Regions from separate parts of the Pseudoduganella sp. R-43 genome, predicted to be linked through region 3. Evidence: predicted binding sites of a transcription regulator. Region 3 holds the regulator's gene; each other region holds the start of a gene.

Region 1 (3,325 bases), 800 kb from region 3:
TGCGAGAGCCAGCCCAGGATTTCGTCGGAGTCGGCATGGGCCGACAGGTTGCCGATCAGTTCGACCTTGGCCCGGATCGAGTAATACTCGCCGTGGATCTTGACCGAGGTTTCGCCGGCCAGCATGCGGGCCCCGCGCGTCCCTGCCGCCTGGAAGCCGGCAAACAGGATAGTGTTGCGCGAATCGCCGGCAAAGGCTTTCAGGTGGTGCAGCACGCGGCCGCCGGTAGCCATGCCGCTGGCGGCAATGATCACCATCGGCGCCTGGCGCCGGTTCAGGGCCATCGACTCTTCCACGCTGTTGACGATGTGCGCCACGTGGCCCAGGGCGTGGCAACTGCGTTCGTCCAGCCGGTGCTGTCCCTGGTGCTTGATATAAAGCCGCGTGGCATCCACCGCCATCGGGCTGTTGAGGTAAACGGGGAGCGCGAGCGGGATGGCGCCGGCCTCCTTGAGCCGCCAGATTTCATACAGCAGTTCCTGCGCCCGTCCAACGGCAAACGAAGGGATCACGGTTACGCCGCCGCGCGCCGCCGTCTTGCCGATCACGTCGGCCAGCTTGCCGCCGGGGTTGGACGCGTCGTGGCGGCGGTCGCCGTAAGTCGATTCCACCACCAGGTAGTCGCATTTGCCCAGCACGGTCGGCGGCCGCATGATCGGATCGTTGGGCCGCCCCACGTCGCCGGAAAACATCACGGTCCGGCCATTGCATCGCACCGACACCGAGGCGGCGCCGAGGATATGCCCGGCCAGCTGGAAGCGCGCCATCATGCCCGGCACCGGCGAAAACTCATGACCGACCGGCACCGCCTCCAGGTGCTCCAGCGCACGCAGCGCATCGGCTTCGGAATACAGGGGCAAGGCCGGCTTGTGCTTGGAGAAGTTGTGGCGGTTCGCATACAGCGCTTCCTCCTCCAGCAAGCGGCCACTGTCGGGCAGCAGGATGCGGCACAAATCGCGCGTCGCCTCCGTGCAATACACCTTGCCGCGGAAGCCGGCGCTGACCAGCACCGGAAGGAAGCCGCTGTGATCGAGGTGGGCATGGGTCAGCAGCACCGCGCCAATGGACTCCGGCGGCACCGGGAAAGCATCCCAGTTGCGCAAGCGCAGCTGCTTATAGCCCTGGAACAGGCCGCAATCGACCAATACCTGTTCGTCGCCATGGCGCAACAGGTATTTGGAGCCGGTGACGGTGCCGGTGGCACCAAGGAATTTAAGTGTGAGCATGTTTGCAGCATATCCAAGCCGACGCACAAAATATTTGATCCAGGTCAAAGAGAAGTCTTGCGAAATGCGGCAGTGCGAAAATGACATTGTTGCCTTGCGAGGATGTAGAATCAGGGCCTTTGATCTTTTCGACACCAGGACGCCATACATGACAGAACTGAAACGGGGCCTGAAAAGCCGCCATATCCAGCTGATCGCGCTGGGCGGCGCCATTGGCACGGGCCTTTTCATGGGCATCGCCGACACCATCAAGCTGGCCGGGCCTGCCGTGCTGCTTGGCTACGCGGTGGCTGGCTTCATTGCCTTCCTCATCATGCGCCAGCTGGGCGAAATGGTGGTCGACGAGCCGGTCGCGGGTTCCTTCAGCTATTTTGCCGACAAATATTGCGGCCACATGGCCGGCTTCATGTCAGGCTGGAATTACTGGGTGCTGTACGTGCTGGTCAGCATGGCCGAGCTGACGGCAGTCGGCATCTACGTCCAATACTGGTGGCCGGGCATTCCCACCTGGGTCAGCGCCCTCGCCTTCTTCCTGATCATTAACGCCATCAGCCTGGCCAATGTGCGCGCTTACGGCGAAATGGAATTCTGGTTCGCCATCATCAAGGTGGTAGCGGTGGTCGGCATGATCGTGTACGGCGGCTACCTGCTGGTGTCCGGCAACGCCGGGCCGGAAGCGACCGTGGCCAACCTCTGGCAGCACGGCGGCTTCTTCCCGAACGGCGTGTCGGGGCTGGTGATGGCGATGGCAGTGATCATGTTCTCCTACGGCGGCCTGGAACTGGTGGGCATTACCGCCGCCGAAGCCAGCAACCCTTCCGAGACCATTCCCAAGGCGACCAACCAAGCCATCTACCGTATCCTGATCTTCTATGTCGGCGCATTGGGCGTGCTGCTGTCGCTGTACCCGTGGCAGAAGGTCGTCACCGGGGGCAGCCCGTTCGTGATGATCTTCCACGCACTGAACTCCAACTGGGTTGCGAACATCCTGAACGTGGTGGTGCTGACCGCCGCACTGTCCGTGTATAACAGCGGCGTGTACTCCAACAGCCGCATGCTGTACGGCCTGGCCAGGCAAGGCAATGCACCGAAAGCCCTGCTGGGCGTGAACAAGCGCGGTGTGCCCTTGGCGGCGCTGGGCGTATCGGCCCTCGCCACCGGCATTTGCGTGGTGCTGAACTACTTCATGCCGGGCAAAGTGTTCGGCTTCCTGATGGGACTCGTGGTTTCGTCGCTGGTAATCAACTGGGGCATGATCAGCTGGATCCACCTGCGCTTCCGCGCCCAGAAAAAGATCGAAGGGCACGAGACGGGCTTCAAGAGCTGGGGCTACCCGCTGACCAACTACCTGTGCCTGGCCTTCCTGGCCGGCATCCTGCTGATCATGTACATGAGCGAAGGGCTGCGCATATCGGTGTACCTGATCCCGGTCTGGCTGCTGGCACTGTACATCGGCTACCGCCTGCGCGGCGTGCCTGAAAAGGCGGCGGCGTAATGCCCAAGGTCGCACTCCTGACGATCCACGGCATGGGCGAGCAACCGCTCGACTATGCCGACGACATGCGGCGCGCGCTGTCGCACCGCATGGGCGCGGCCTTCTCCGACGTCGACGTGCATAGCGTGTATTACCAGCACCTGCTCAAGCCCAACGAGCTCGATGTATGGAACCGCACGCGCGAGCGCTCCACCGTGCGCTACGAACAGCTGCGCAAATTCATCCTGTTCGGCTTTGCCGATGCGGCAGGGCTGGAGAATCGCAAGGAATACGACAATTCGGTCTACGAGCAGGCGCAGATGGAGATTGCGCGCGCCCTGCTGGCGATTCTTGCCAACCGCGGCCCGGAAACGCCGATCGTGCTGCTGGCGCATTCGCTGGGCTGCCAGGTCATGTCCAGCTTTATCTACGACGCGCAAAAGCGCGCCGGCGGCGGTGCTGTAGCCGCCGGCATCTGGAAGCCGGGCCGCATGGCCGACAGCCTGACTGCCGAGCAGCGCAAGTTCCTGCAATGCGGCACGGTGCGCACCTTCGTGACGACCGGTTGCAATATCCCGGTCTTCGTCTCCGCCCACCAGCGCATGGACGTCAAGCCGATCATCAA
Region 2 (3,325 bases), 630 kb from region 3:
GATGCCGCCACCGGGAAGGCGCTGCTGCGCAAGGGCGATTGCTCGACGCGCATCACGCCTGTTTCAACCTTCAATATCGCCGTCAGCCTGATGGGCTATGACAGCGGCTTCCTGCGCGACCAGCACGCGCCGACCCTGCCTTACCTCGCCAGCTACCATGCCGGCCGGCCCGAATGGCGGCGCGATCTCGATCCGCAAGAATGGATTCGCGTCTCGGCTTCCTGGTATGCACAGCAAGTCACGACACATCTCGGCCGAGAGCGATTCAACCGCTACGTACAGGCCTTTGGCTATGGTAACGGCGATACCAGCGGCGATGCGGGCAAGGACAACGGCCTGACCTGGTCATGGATCGGCTCCTCGCTGCAGATTTCGGCCGACGAGCAGACCACTTTCCTGCGTCGTCTGGTGCGGCGCGAGCTGGGCCTCTCGCCGCTCGCCTATGAGCAGACAGCCGGCCTGTTGAAGGTGAAGGACCTGCCGGGCGGCTGGCAAGTCTTTGGCAAGACCGGCACTGGCGCCCCTCTCGGCCCGGACGGCAAGGACGATTACTCGCGCTCCTACGGCTGGTTCGTAGGCTGGGCCACCAATGGCGAACGCACCATCGTGTTCGCCCGCCTCCTGCAAGACGAGAAAGTTGAGGAAGGCGCTGCCGGACCGCGGCTCAAGGAAGCCTTCCTGAACCAGCTGCCGGCACAACTCAAAGCACTCTAAGGACTACAAAATGAAACGCAAAATCTTCGCCCTGCTTGCAGGGCTGGGCCTCCCTTTGCTCGCGCTTTCTGCAGAACACTGCCTGGCGATGGCCGATGCGGCCACCGGCAAGTGGCTGGTGCACGAGGGCGTGTGCGATAAGCGCCTGCCGCCGATGTCGACCTTCAAGCTACCCATAGCGCTGATGGGCTATGACTCGGGCGTGCTGCGGGACGAGCATTCGCCCGTTCTCCCCTTCAAGCAAGGCTACGTGGACTGGCGTACCGTGTGGCGGCAAGCACATGATCCCAGCTCGTGGATGAAGGAATCCGTCGTCTGGTACTCCCAGCAGCTTACGCTGCAACTGGGCGAAGAGCGCTTCGCCAGCTACGTCAAGCAATTTGGCTACGGCAATGCAGATGTCAGCGGCGATCCGGGCAAGAACAACGGTCTGTCCGAATCGTGGCTAGGCTCTTCGTTGCGCATCTCCCCGGACGAACAAATCGGCTTCCTGCGCCGCGTGCTGAATCGTGAACTCGGCGTCAAGCCGCAAGCCTATGCCATGTCCGCCGCTCTGGTACGGCGCCCTGAACCTGCCGGGGGCTGGCAGGTCTTCGGCAAGACCGGCAGTGGCAAAGACGTTGGCTGGTACGTCGGCTGGATTGAACGCGATGGCAAGCGCATCGTCTTCGCCCAAGCCGGCAGCGCCAGCGGCATGGACGAACGCGATAACTTTTTGGCACGCTTGCCGCAGTTGGTCCCCTAGCGCGTTGCGCCGGGTCTTCTCCTCGCTTGACCTAGATCAAAAATATCTGACTTGCATTGAGAATACGCAGTTCTTTCCAAATTTTTGACCTGCGTCAATTCAATAACATGCATGTAAAACATAAGATTTAGTTGTCAAACGGCGCAATCCCGTGCCGGACAAACCTGTGAGAAGAAAATGAAACCGACCTTGATGTCCAAAGCTATTGCAGCACTGGTGATCGGCGCCGCTACACTAGCGCCAGCTTATGCACAACATGGCCAGCACGGCGGCAGCACAGCCGTCCAGTATCGTCCTGACGTGACCTTTACCCTGCATACCGATATCGCAGACGGTAAGCTGGTCTTCATCAGCGACGCCGGCGAGTCCAAGGGCAAGGTTAACCCGACCTTGCGCGTGCCGGAAGGTGCTGTGGTGCAGATCAACCTGGTCAACGGCGATGGCGCAACCCACGACATTTCGGTGCCCGACTTCAAAGTCAAATCGAACCAGCTGAAAGACAAAGGCGCATCGACCGCCGTCGTGTTCAAGGCTGACAAGAAAGGCGAATTCACCTACATCTGCTCCCTGCCCGGCCACGTGGCGGCAGGCATGATCGGCAAGATTATCGTGGGCGAAGGCGAACTCAAAGCCGCGCCAAAAGGCGCCGATGTTTCGCGCAGCCCACTGGAAGTAGGCACGCCGGTCGGCAAACGCGGCCCGCAAACCGTCAACGTGAAGCTGGATACCACCGAGGTGCTCGGCCAGATGATGGACGGCACCACCTACAAATACTGGACCTTCAACAGCAAGGTTCCAGGCCCGTTCATCCGCGTTCGCGTGGGCGATACCGTGAACGTGGACATGTCCAACGCCAAGGACAGCCACATGATCCACTCGGTTGACTTCCACGCCGTGACCGGCCCTGGCGGCGGTGCGGCCGTGACCCAGGCAGCTCCCGGCAGCACCAAGAGCTTTACCTTCAAGGCCATCAATCCAGGCCTGTACGTGTACCACTGCGCTACCCCGATGGTGGCCCAGCACATCTCCAACGGCATGTACGGCATGATCCTGGTCGAACCTGAAGGCGGCCTGCCGAAAGTGGACCGCGAGTTCTACGTGATGCAGGGCGAGCTGTACACCGCGCAGAAGCACGGCACCCCAGGCGAAGCCGAGTTCTCGCTGGACAAACTGCTGGCCGAACAGCCGGAACACCTGATGTTCAACGGCACCCATGACGCGCTGACCAAGACCCACCGCATGGAAGCCAAGGTTGGCGAAACCGTCCGTATCTTCTTCGGCGTCGGCGGTCCTAACGCAACCTCCAGCTTCCACGTGATCGGCGAAGTGTTCGACCGCGTCTACAGCATGGGCGACCTGACCTCGCCTCCTCTGCAGAACGTGCAGACCACCACCGTGGCGCCAGGCGGTGCAACGATGGTCGAGTTCAAGACCGAGGTGCCGGGACGCTTCATCCTGGTCGACCACGCGCTGTCGCGGATGGAGAAAGGCCTGGTCGGCTTCCTCTACGTGACCGGCAAGGAGAATCCGGAAATCTTCCGGACCACCAGCAAGCCTGACGGTGATTCGGGCCACTGATCCACAGGATTAACACCGACATTACCTTAACCAGGACAGGACCCGCCCAGCGGGTCCTTTTGCCATTTCAGGAGAACCAGATGCCTAGCCCCAAAATCGACCCCCGCGAGTTCCTCAAGCGACTGCCCCTGTTCGCAGACCTGTCGCCGGAGGAGCTGACGCTGGTGGCTGCCGGCACTACCGAACACCACATCCCGCGCGGCAGCGCCGTCTTCCAGCGCGGCGATCCATGCGTCGGCTTCCACATGGTCATCTTCGGCCAGGTGAAGCTCAGCTTCCTGTCCGCCC
Region 3 (3,325 bases):
TGCCGGACTGGCTCGAAGCCCACATCAACACCATGGACCTTGCGCTCGCAGTTGCGGCTTCCCGGTTAGAGTAATAAAGTGCTTGACTTAGAGTGCACTCTAACTTTTACGATCACCCCATGGAATCGCACCTGAGCATTGACGAAGTCGCCAAACGTACCGGCCTCACGGCCTACACACTCCGCTATTACGAGCGCATCGGGCTGATTGCCCCGGTCAATCGTGCGGCGGGCGGCCAGCGGCGTTACGCGGCCTCGGACCTTGCCTGGATCGAATTCCTGCTGCGTCTGCGAACGACCCATATGCCAATCGGCAAAATGCAGTCATTCGCAAAACTTCGCGGCGCTGGGGACTCGACGGTGCCTGAACGGCGCCGGATGCTAGAAGAGCATATGCAGGACGTGCTCGCCGAAATCGAGGCGATGCAACAATCTGCAGCATCATTGCAGGCCAAGATCGAGTATTACCGCTCCCTGGAGCAGTCCCTGGCGTCGAATCCAACCACCGATGGAGCACATGCCAATGAACACCGAAAGCCGCTACGAGCGCGGGCTCGCAAAACTGCGTGAAGTCGACGGCCAGGCCGGCGACCGCGTCGTTCAAAGCCTGGAAGATATTGCGCCCGATTTCGCCCGCTACCTGATCGAATTCCCCTTTGGCGACATCTATTCGCGCCCGGGGCTTGACCTGAAATCACGCGAGATCGCTGTGGTGGCCGCGCTGACCGCCATGGGCAACGCTGCGCCCCAGCTCAAGGTGCACATCCACGCCGCCCTTAACGTCGGCGTCAGCCGCGAAGAGATCGTGGAGACCATCATGCAGATGGCCGTCTACGCTGGCTTTCCGGCTGCGCTCAACGGCCTGATGGCCGCCAAAGAAGTGTTCGCGCAATAAAAAAGGGGCAGCAAGAGCTGCCCCATACACCCCCTACAGGTGAGAAAACTGGTAAGCCGGTCAGGCGACAGCGAGTTCCTGCGCCATGCCGCCGGACGACATGGCCTCGAGCCTGGCGCGGTCGGTAATGCGCAGATCGCGGTTGCTCAGGACGATCGAGCCATCCTGGCGCAGGCGGGCCAGCTGGCGGCTGACGCTTTCCACGGTCAGGCCCAGGTAGCCGCCGATATCTTCACGCGACATGCGCAACTGGAAGCTGGTCGAAGAGTAGCCGCGCTGGGCGTAACGGCCGGCGAGGTTCAGCAGGAACATGGCCAGCCGCTGTTCGGCACGCATATGACTCAGGAACAGCATCACCGACTGCTCGCGCTGGATTTCGCGGCTCATGGTGCGGTGGAACTGCTGCAGCAGGCCAGGAATCTGCATCACCAGCTCTTGCAGGCGGTTGAAGGGGATCTCGCAGACTTCACTGTCCTCCAGCGCCACGGCATTGCAAGAATGCTGGCCATTGCCGATGGCTTCCATGCCCAGCAGGTCGCCGGCCATGTGGAAACCGCCAATCGTCTGTTCGCCGCGCTGGTTCACCTGCACGGTCTTGAAGTGGCCGAAGCGCACGGCATACAGGCTGTGGAAGCTGTCGCCGGTCTTGTACAGCGGCTCGTCGCGGTTCACGCGGCGGCGGCGGGAAATGATCTGGTCAAGGCGAGCAACATCTTCGTCGGCCAGGCCCTGTGGCAAGCAAAGGCGGTTGAAGCTGCACAGCGAGCATTTGGCTGCGACTGGTGCGCAGGATTTGGTGGCGTTTGCAGGGGTGATTGGGATGACCGGGCTCATTTTGCTGCTCCTTGTTTTCGATGGAAGCAGTATCGCGCCCGGCGTCATTTCCCGGTATCAAGCATCCTGTGCAGTTGCTGTAGTGGTTCCCCTACAGCCGCTCAGATCAGCCCGTGCTCGAGGGCATAACGGGTCAGCTCAGCATTCGTGGACATGCCCATTTTCTCGAGGATGCGGCTGCGATAGGTTGTCACAGTGTTAGGACTGAGGTGTAGTTTTTCCCCTATGCGCACCAGGGACTCGCCCTGGGCAATCAGCTTGAAGACTTCCAGTTCGCGGTTGGAAAGCTCTTCGTGGTCGCCGCTCGCGCCGCCGCCGACCAGGGTTGCCAGTTTTTCAAGCAGCGCCGGGCTGACGTGCTTGCCGCCCGAGGCAGCCTTGCGCACGGCCTCGATCAGGGTCGCCGTCGGCGCATCCTTGGTCAGGTAGCCGGAGGCGCCCGATTTCAGCGCGCGCACCGCGTAAATTTCCTCGGAATAGGTGCTCAGCACCAGCACCGCCATGCGCGGGCATTCGCTGCGCAGGGTCTTCAACAGGTCCAGGCCATTCTTGCCCGGCATCTTGATGTCCACCAGTGCCACGTCGAAACTGCGCTCGGCCACGCGCTGCATCGCTTCCACGGCGTTGCCGGCCTCGCCCTCCACGCTGATGTCGGGCGCCGTGCCCAGCATGAGGCGCACGCCGTTGCGTGCAATCGCATGGTCGTCGACCAGCAAAACGGTGATCCTGTCACCCATTCTTGTCCTCCAAAGGCAGGCGCAGCTGCAGGGTAGTGCCCTGCCCGGCCTTGCCGCTGATATTCAGTTCGCCGGCAAAGCGGCGCGTGCGCTCGTGCATGCCGAACAAGCCCCAGGATTCGCGGTCGGACAAGCCGGCACTCTCGATACCCTTGCCATTGTCTTCCACCCGCAGCACCACGTTTTCGCCGTCAATGTCCACGATGACGCGCGCCTCGCTCGCTTCGGCATGGCGCACCACGTTGGTCAGCGCTTCCTGCGCGACGCGGAACAACATGGTGCTGCGCTCCGCATCGAGCTCCAGCGCCTGCGCCTCCGGCGTGATATTGCAGGTGCATTGCAAGCCGCTGCGCTGCGCCACCTGTTCCGCATACCATTCCAGCGCAGGCCAGATGCCCAGCTGGTCCAACACGCTTGGACGCAGGTCGGTAATCACGCGGCGCACGGTCTCTATCGCATCTTGCGCCAGCTTGGCCGCATCCTTCAACAGTGGGTCCGATTGCTCGCCGCCGCGCTCGATGGCGACCGAGATATAGGCCTTGATGCCGGTCAGCAGGCCGCCCAGTTCATCATGGATTTCCTGGGCGATGCGGGTGCGTTCGTGTTCCTTCAGTTTTTCCTGGTACGCGGCCAGTTCACGCAGCTCTTTCTGCGACTGCCGCAGCACCTGTTCAGCCAGTTGTTTCTCGTCGATCAGGCGCTGCTCGCGCAGCAGGCGGTCGATGGCACCAGCCAGGAAGTCGAGGTAGCGGCCGTCGCTGTCCTTCACCAGGTAGTCGCGCGCGCCGCGGCGCATCGCTTCTGCCGCCACGGTGGCACTGTCGGCGCCGGTCAGCATCATCACCGGGATATTTGGCTGA
Region 4 (3,325 bases), 130 kb from region 3:
GCATGAAGGCTGAAGTCGTCCTGCCGGATGTGGGTAATGTAAGAGCCTGCGAACGCGCCCATGCCCAGTCCCGTCACGCGGTCAGGTACCCCTGAGAGGTAAAGCAGCGCGGAATCGGCCTTGCGGTTGCCATGGCTGAAGCTGGCGCGCAGCTTCCAGCCGTTGTCAAAGCTGTGTTCAAGGTTGGCGAAGGCGTTCTCGTACGCTGTTTCCCAGCGCGTCCATCCGGCCGCCGACGTTTTCGAGACATCCCAGTTGGTCTTGCTGCCGTCGGTGTACCAGTACGGCAGGCCGCCCCACATCGGGCCTTGCGGGTCGTTTTCCTGGCGGCTGTAGCCGGCGGAAAGCACGGTGCTGGGCGCCAGGTCGGCTTCTACAGTGCCATAGAAAGTGTGGCTTTTGCTCTTCATCAGATCGACCCAGCTGTCGGAACGCTGGTATTCACCGACCACCCGGGCGCGTACGCTACCGCTGGCATTGACCGGGGTCGAAACGTCTGCCATGGCGCGGCGCTCGTTCCAGCGGCCGGTGCCAAGCTGCGCGCTGCCGGTGAGCTCCTTGCTGGCCGCACGCTTGCGCACCAGGTTGATGGCCGCCGAAGGATTGCCGGCGCCCGTCATCAGGCCGGTGGCGCCGCGCACCACTTCCACACGGTCGTAGAGGGCCAGGCTCCCCAATACTTCGCCGGAACTCCATGCCTGCTCCCAGGCCGTCGGCACGCCGTCGATCTGCAGGTTGTCAATGTCGAAGCCGCGCGCGGTAAAACCGGCGCGATGCGTCTCATACTGGTTGACCGAAACGCCGGTCACATTGTTGACCACATCGGTCACGGTCTGTAACGCCTGGTCCTCGATGCGCTGCTGGGTCATCACGGATATCGATTGCGGCGTGTCGCGCGGCGAAATGCTCAGCGGCGTGGCCGTCCGGCTGCGTTCCGCGGTGTAGGTATCCGGCCTTTGCGCAGTGACCTGGATCTGCGGCATCACTGCAGCGTCTTCCGCCAGGACAGCACCCGGAAATGCCAACCCAAGCAATACCGCCAACTTCTTCTTGTCCATCGTTACCTCAGCTAATTATCAATGATTAGCTGGCAGGGAGCTGGCTTTATTCGAAACCGTAAATGATAACTATTCGCATCTAAAAGTCAACACTTGCTTATGCAAGTTACCGGATTAGATTGAAATTGACCCAGATCATGCCGCTGGATTGCGCATAACCCTAGACTTTTTCATATCTATCCATCCCGGAGGCTGCCATGGGGTTCAAGACTGTCGTTGTGCACGTGAATAGTTCCGCCGATACCGAGCGCCGGGTACGGCTGGCATCCCAGATCGTGCGCATGTCAAAAGGCCGCCTGGTCGGTGCGGCGATGAGCGGTATTTCTCGCTTCCTGTACGCCGACCATGCCACCGCCATGGGTGTCAGCCTGGCAGCCCAATGCATCGACGAAGCGCGGGAAGCCGCCCGCGACAGCTTGCGGCGTTTCGAGTCGCAATGCGCGATGCTGGACCTGCCGTCCTTCGAATCCCGCCTGCTTGACGACCAGGCCGCGGATGGCCTGGTGCTGCAGTCGCGCTACGGCGACCTCCTGATACTGGGCCAGGTCAACCCGGACGATCCGATTTCGCCAATGGAAGAAGAAGCACCCGAATATGTGGCCATGAACAGCGCAAGGCCGGTATTGGTGGTGCCCTATGCCGGCCATTTCGGAGCGCCGTTCCAGCGTGTGCTGGTGGCCTGGGACGGCAGCATGGAGGCCACCCGCGCCATCACCGCTGCCATTCCGCTGATGGAGCAGGCCGGCAAAGTCACGCTGGCTGTGTTCAATGCCGGCCGCGAACCCGAGGCCCACGGCAGCGAACCGGGCGCAGACATGGCCCTCTACCTGGCGCGCCATGGCATCAAGGTCGAAGTCTCCTCGCAAGCGACGACGATCGACGTCGGTTCTGCCCTGCTCTCCTTCGCATCGGATCTCGATGCCGATTTGCTGGTCATGGGTTGCTACGGCCATAGCCGCTTGCGCGAAATCATGCTGGGCGGCGCTTCCCGTACGGTATTGCAAAGCATGACGCTTCCTGTGCTGATGGCGCATTAGGTCCGCATTAGGTCTATACTGGCCTGCATGCCAAATCCGTTCGCCAATGTCGCCGCCGCATGGCTGGCACATCCACTGGAGATGGCCCGGGCGTGGCAGGAGCTTGCCACAGTCGCCTGGGCGACCGGCATGCCTGCGCCGCTGGCGGAAGCTGCGGAGGGCGATGACCGATTCAGCGACGACGCCTGGCGCGACAATCCGTTCTTTCATGGCCTGATGCAGCAATACCTCGGCTTCACGCGCACCCTCGAACGGCAGGTCTACGACACGCCGGGCGTGGATGAAAGCGAAGCCCGCAGCGCTGCCTTCTGGCTGCGCCATTGGTGCAACGCTCTAGCCCCCAGCAACTTCCCCTGGACCAATCCGGTCGTACTGCGACGCGCCTTCGACAGCGGCGGGGCCAGCCTGAAGCACGGCTTTGAAGAATGGCTGCGCGATGTGCTGGCGGGCGACCTGCGCATGGTGGATCCGGCCCAGTTCCAGCTCGGACGCGACCTGGCCGCGACGCCAGGGCGCGTTGTGATGCGCAACCAGATGATGGAACTGATCCAGTACACGCCCGTTTGCCCGCAAGTTCGGGCGATGCCGCTGGTCCTGGTGCCGCCCTGGATCAACAAGTACTACATCCTGGACCTGACCGCCCAGCAAAGCATGGTGCGGCACCTGGTGCAACAGGGTTTCGACGTGTTCGTCATGAGCTGGAAGAATCCGCGCGCCAATATGCAGGATGCCAGCTTCGAAGACCACCTGTTCGATGGCATCCTCGCTGCCATCGACGCGGCGCGCAATATCGCCGGCGTCCCGCAAGTGCATGCGGTCGGCTATTGCATCGGCGGCACCGCCCTGTCGGCGTTGATGGCGTGGCTGAACCGCCGCCATCGGGCGGCGCGCGATGTCCCGGTTGCCCATTGGACGCTGCTGGCCACGCTCACCGATTTTTCCAAGCCTGGCGACATCGCCAGTTTCATCAACGACGAAAGCGTGGCCTTGCTGGACGGCCTGATGGCGCGCCAGGGTTTCCTCGACTCGCAGCAGATCGGCTGGAGCTTCCGCATGCTGCGCCCGAATACGCAGATCTGGCGCTATGTGGTGCACAAGTACCTGCTCGGCGAGCCTGCACCAGCGCTGGCGCCCCTGGCCTGGAACTCGGACGGCACGCGCCAGCCGCGCGCCACGCACAGTTTCTGCCTGCGCGAGCTATACCAGGCCAACAAGCTGGCCCACGCGGAT

The links. The regulator FNR, encoded in region 3, switches genes on or off when oxygen is low (the NO sensors DNR and NnrR bind a similar motif). The targets are predictions, from matches to a motif close to TTGATNNNNATCAA.
Region 1: a site for FNR is predicted at 1,261-1,274, ahead of ACN9M3_RS19785 (MBL fold metallo-hydrolase RNA specificity domain-containing protein). Genes of this name have one in related genera too.
Region 2: a site for FNR is predicted at 1,486-1,499, ahead of nirK (copper-containing nitrite reductase). Genes of this name have one in related genera too.
Region 4: a site for FNR is predicted at 1,184-1,197, ahead of ACN9M3_RS16915 (universal stress protein). Genes of this name have one in related genera too.

The regions. Positions count from the first base shown of each region.
Region 1 covers NZ_CP183988.1:4,381,861-4,385,185, forward strand. Annotated here, with positions in the region: gene ACN9M3_RS19785 (MBL fold metallo-hydrolase RNA specificity domain-containing protein) at 1-1,226, opposite strand, end outside; gene ACN9M3_RS19790 (amino acid permease) at 1,375-2,721, shown strand; gene ACN9M3_RS19795 (hypothetical protein) at 2,721-3,325, shown strand, end outside.
Region 2 covers NZ_CP183988.1:2,961,040-2,964,364, reverse strand. Annotated here, with positions in the region: gene blaOXA (class D beta-lactamase) at 1-714, shown strand, start outside; gene blaOXA (class D beta-lactamase) at 725-1,459, shown strand; gene nirK (copper-containing nitrite reductase) at 1,637-3,037, shown strand; gene ACN9M3_RS13665 (Crp/Fnr family transcriptional regulator) at 3,118-3,325, shown strand, end outside.
Region 3 covers NZ_CP183988.1:3,586,449-3,589,773, reverse strand. Annotated here, with positions in the region: gene ACN9M3_RS16420 (bacteriohemerythrin) at 1-74, shown strand, start outside; gene ACN9M3_RS16415 (MerR family transcriptional regulator) at 120-569, shown strand; gene ACN9M3_RS16410 (carboxymuconolactone decarboxylase family protein) at 523-894, shown strand; gene fnr (fumarate/nitrate reduction transcriptional regulator Fnr) at 955-1,728, opposite strand; gene ACN9M3_RS16400 (response regulator) at 1,830-2,465, opposite strand; gene ACN9M3_RS16395 (response regulator) at 2,458-3,325, opposite strand, start outside.
Region 4 covers NZ_CP183988.1:3,714,540-3,717,864, reverse strand. Annotated here, with positions in the region: gene ACN9M3_RS16920 (TonB-dependent siderophore receptor) at 1-1,058, opposite strand, end outside; gene ACN9M3_RS16915 (universal stress protein) at 1,256-2,095, shown strand; gene ACN9M3_RS16910 (PHA/PHB synthase family protein) at 2,123-3,325, shown strand, end outside.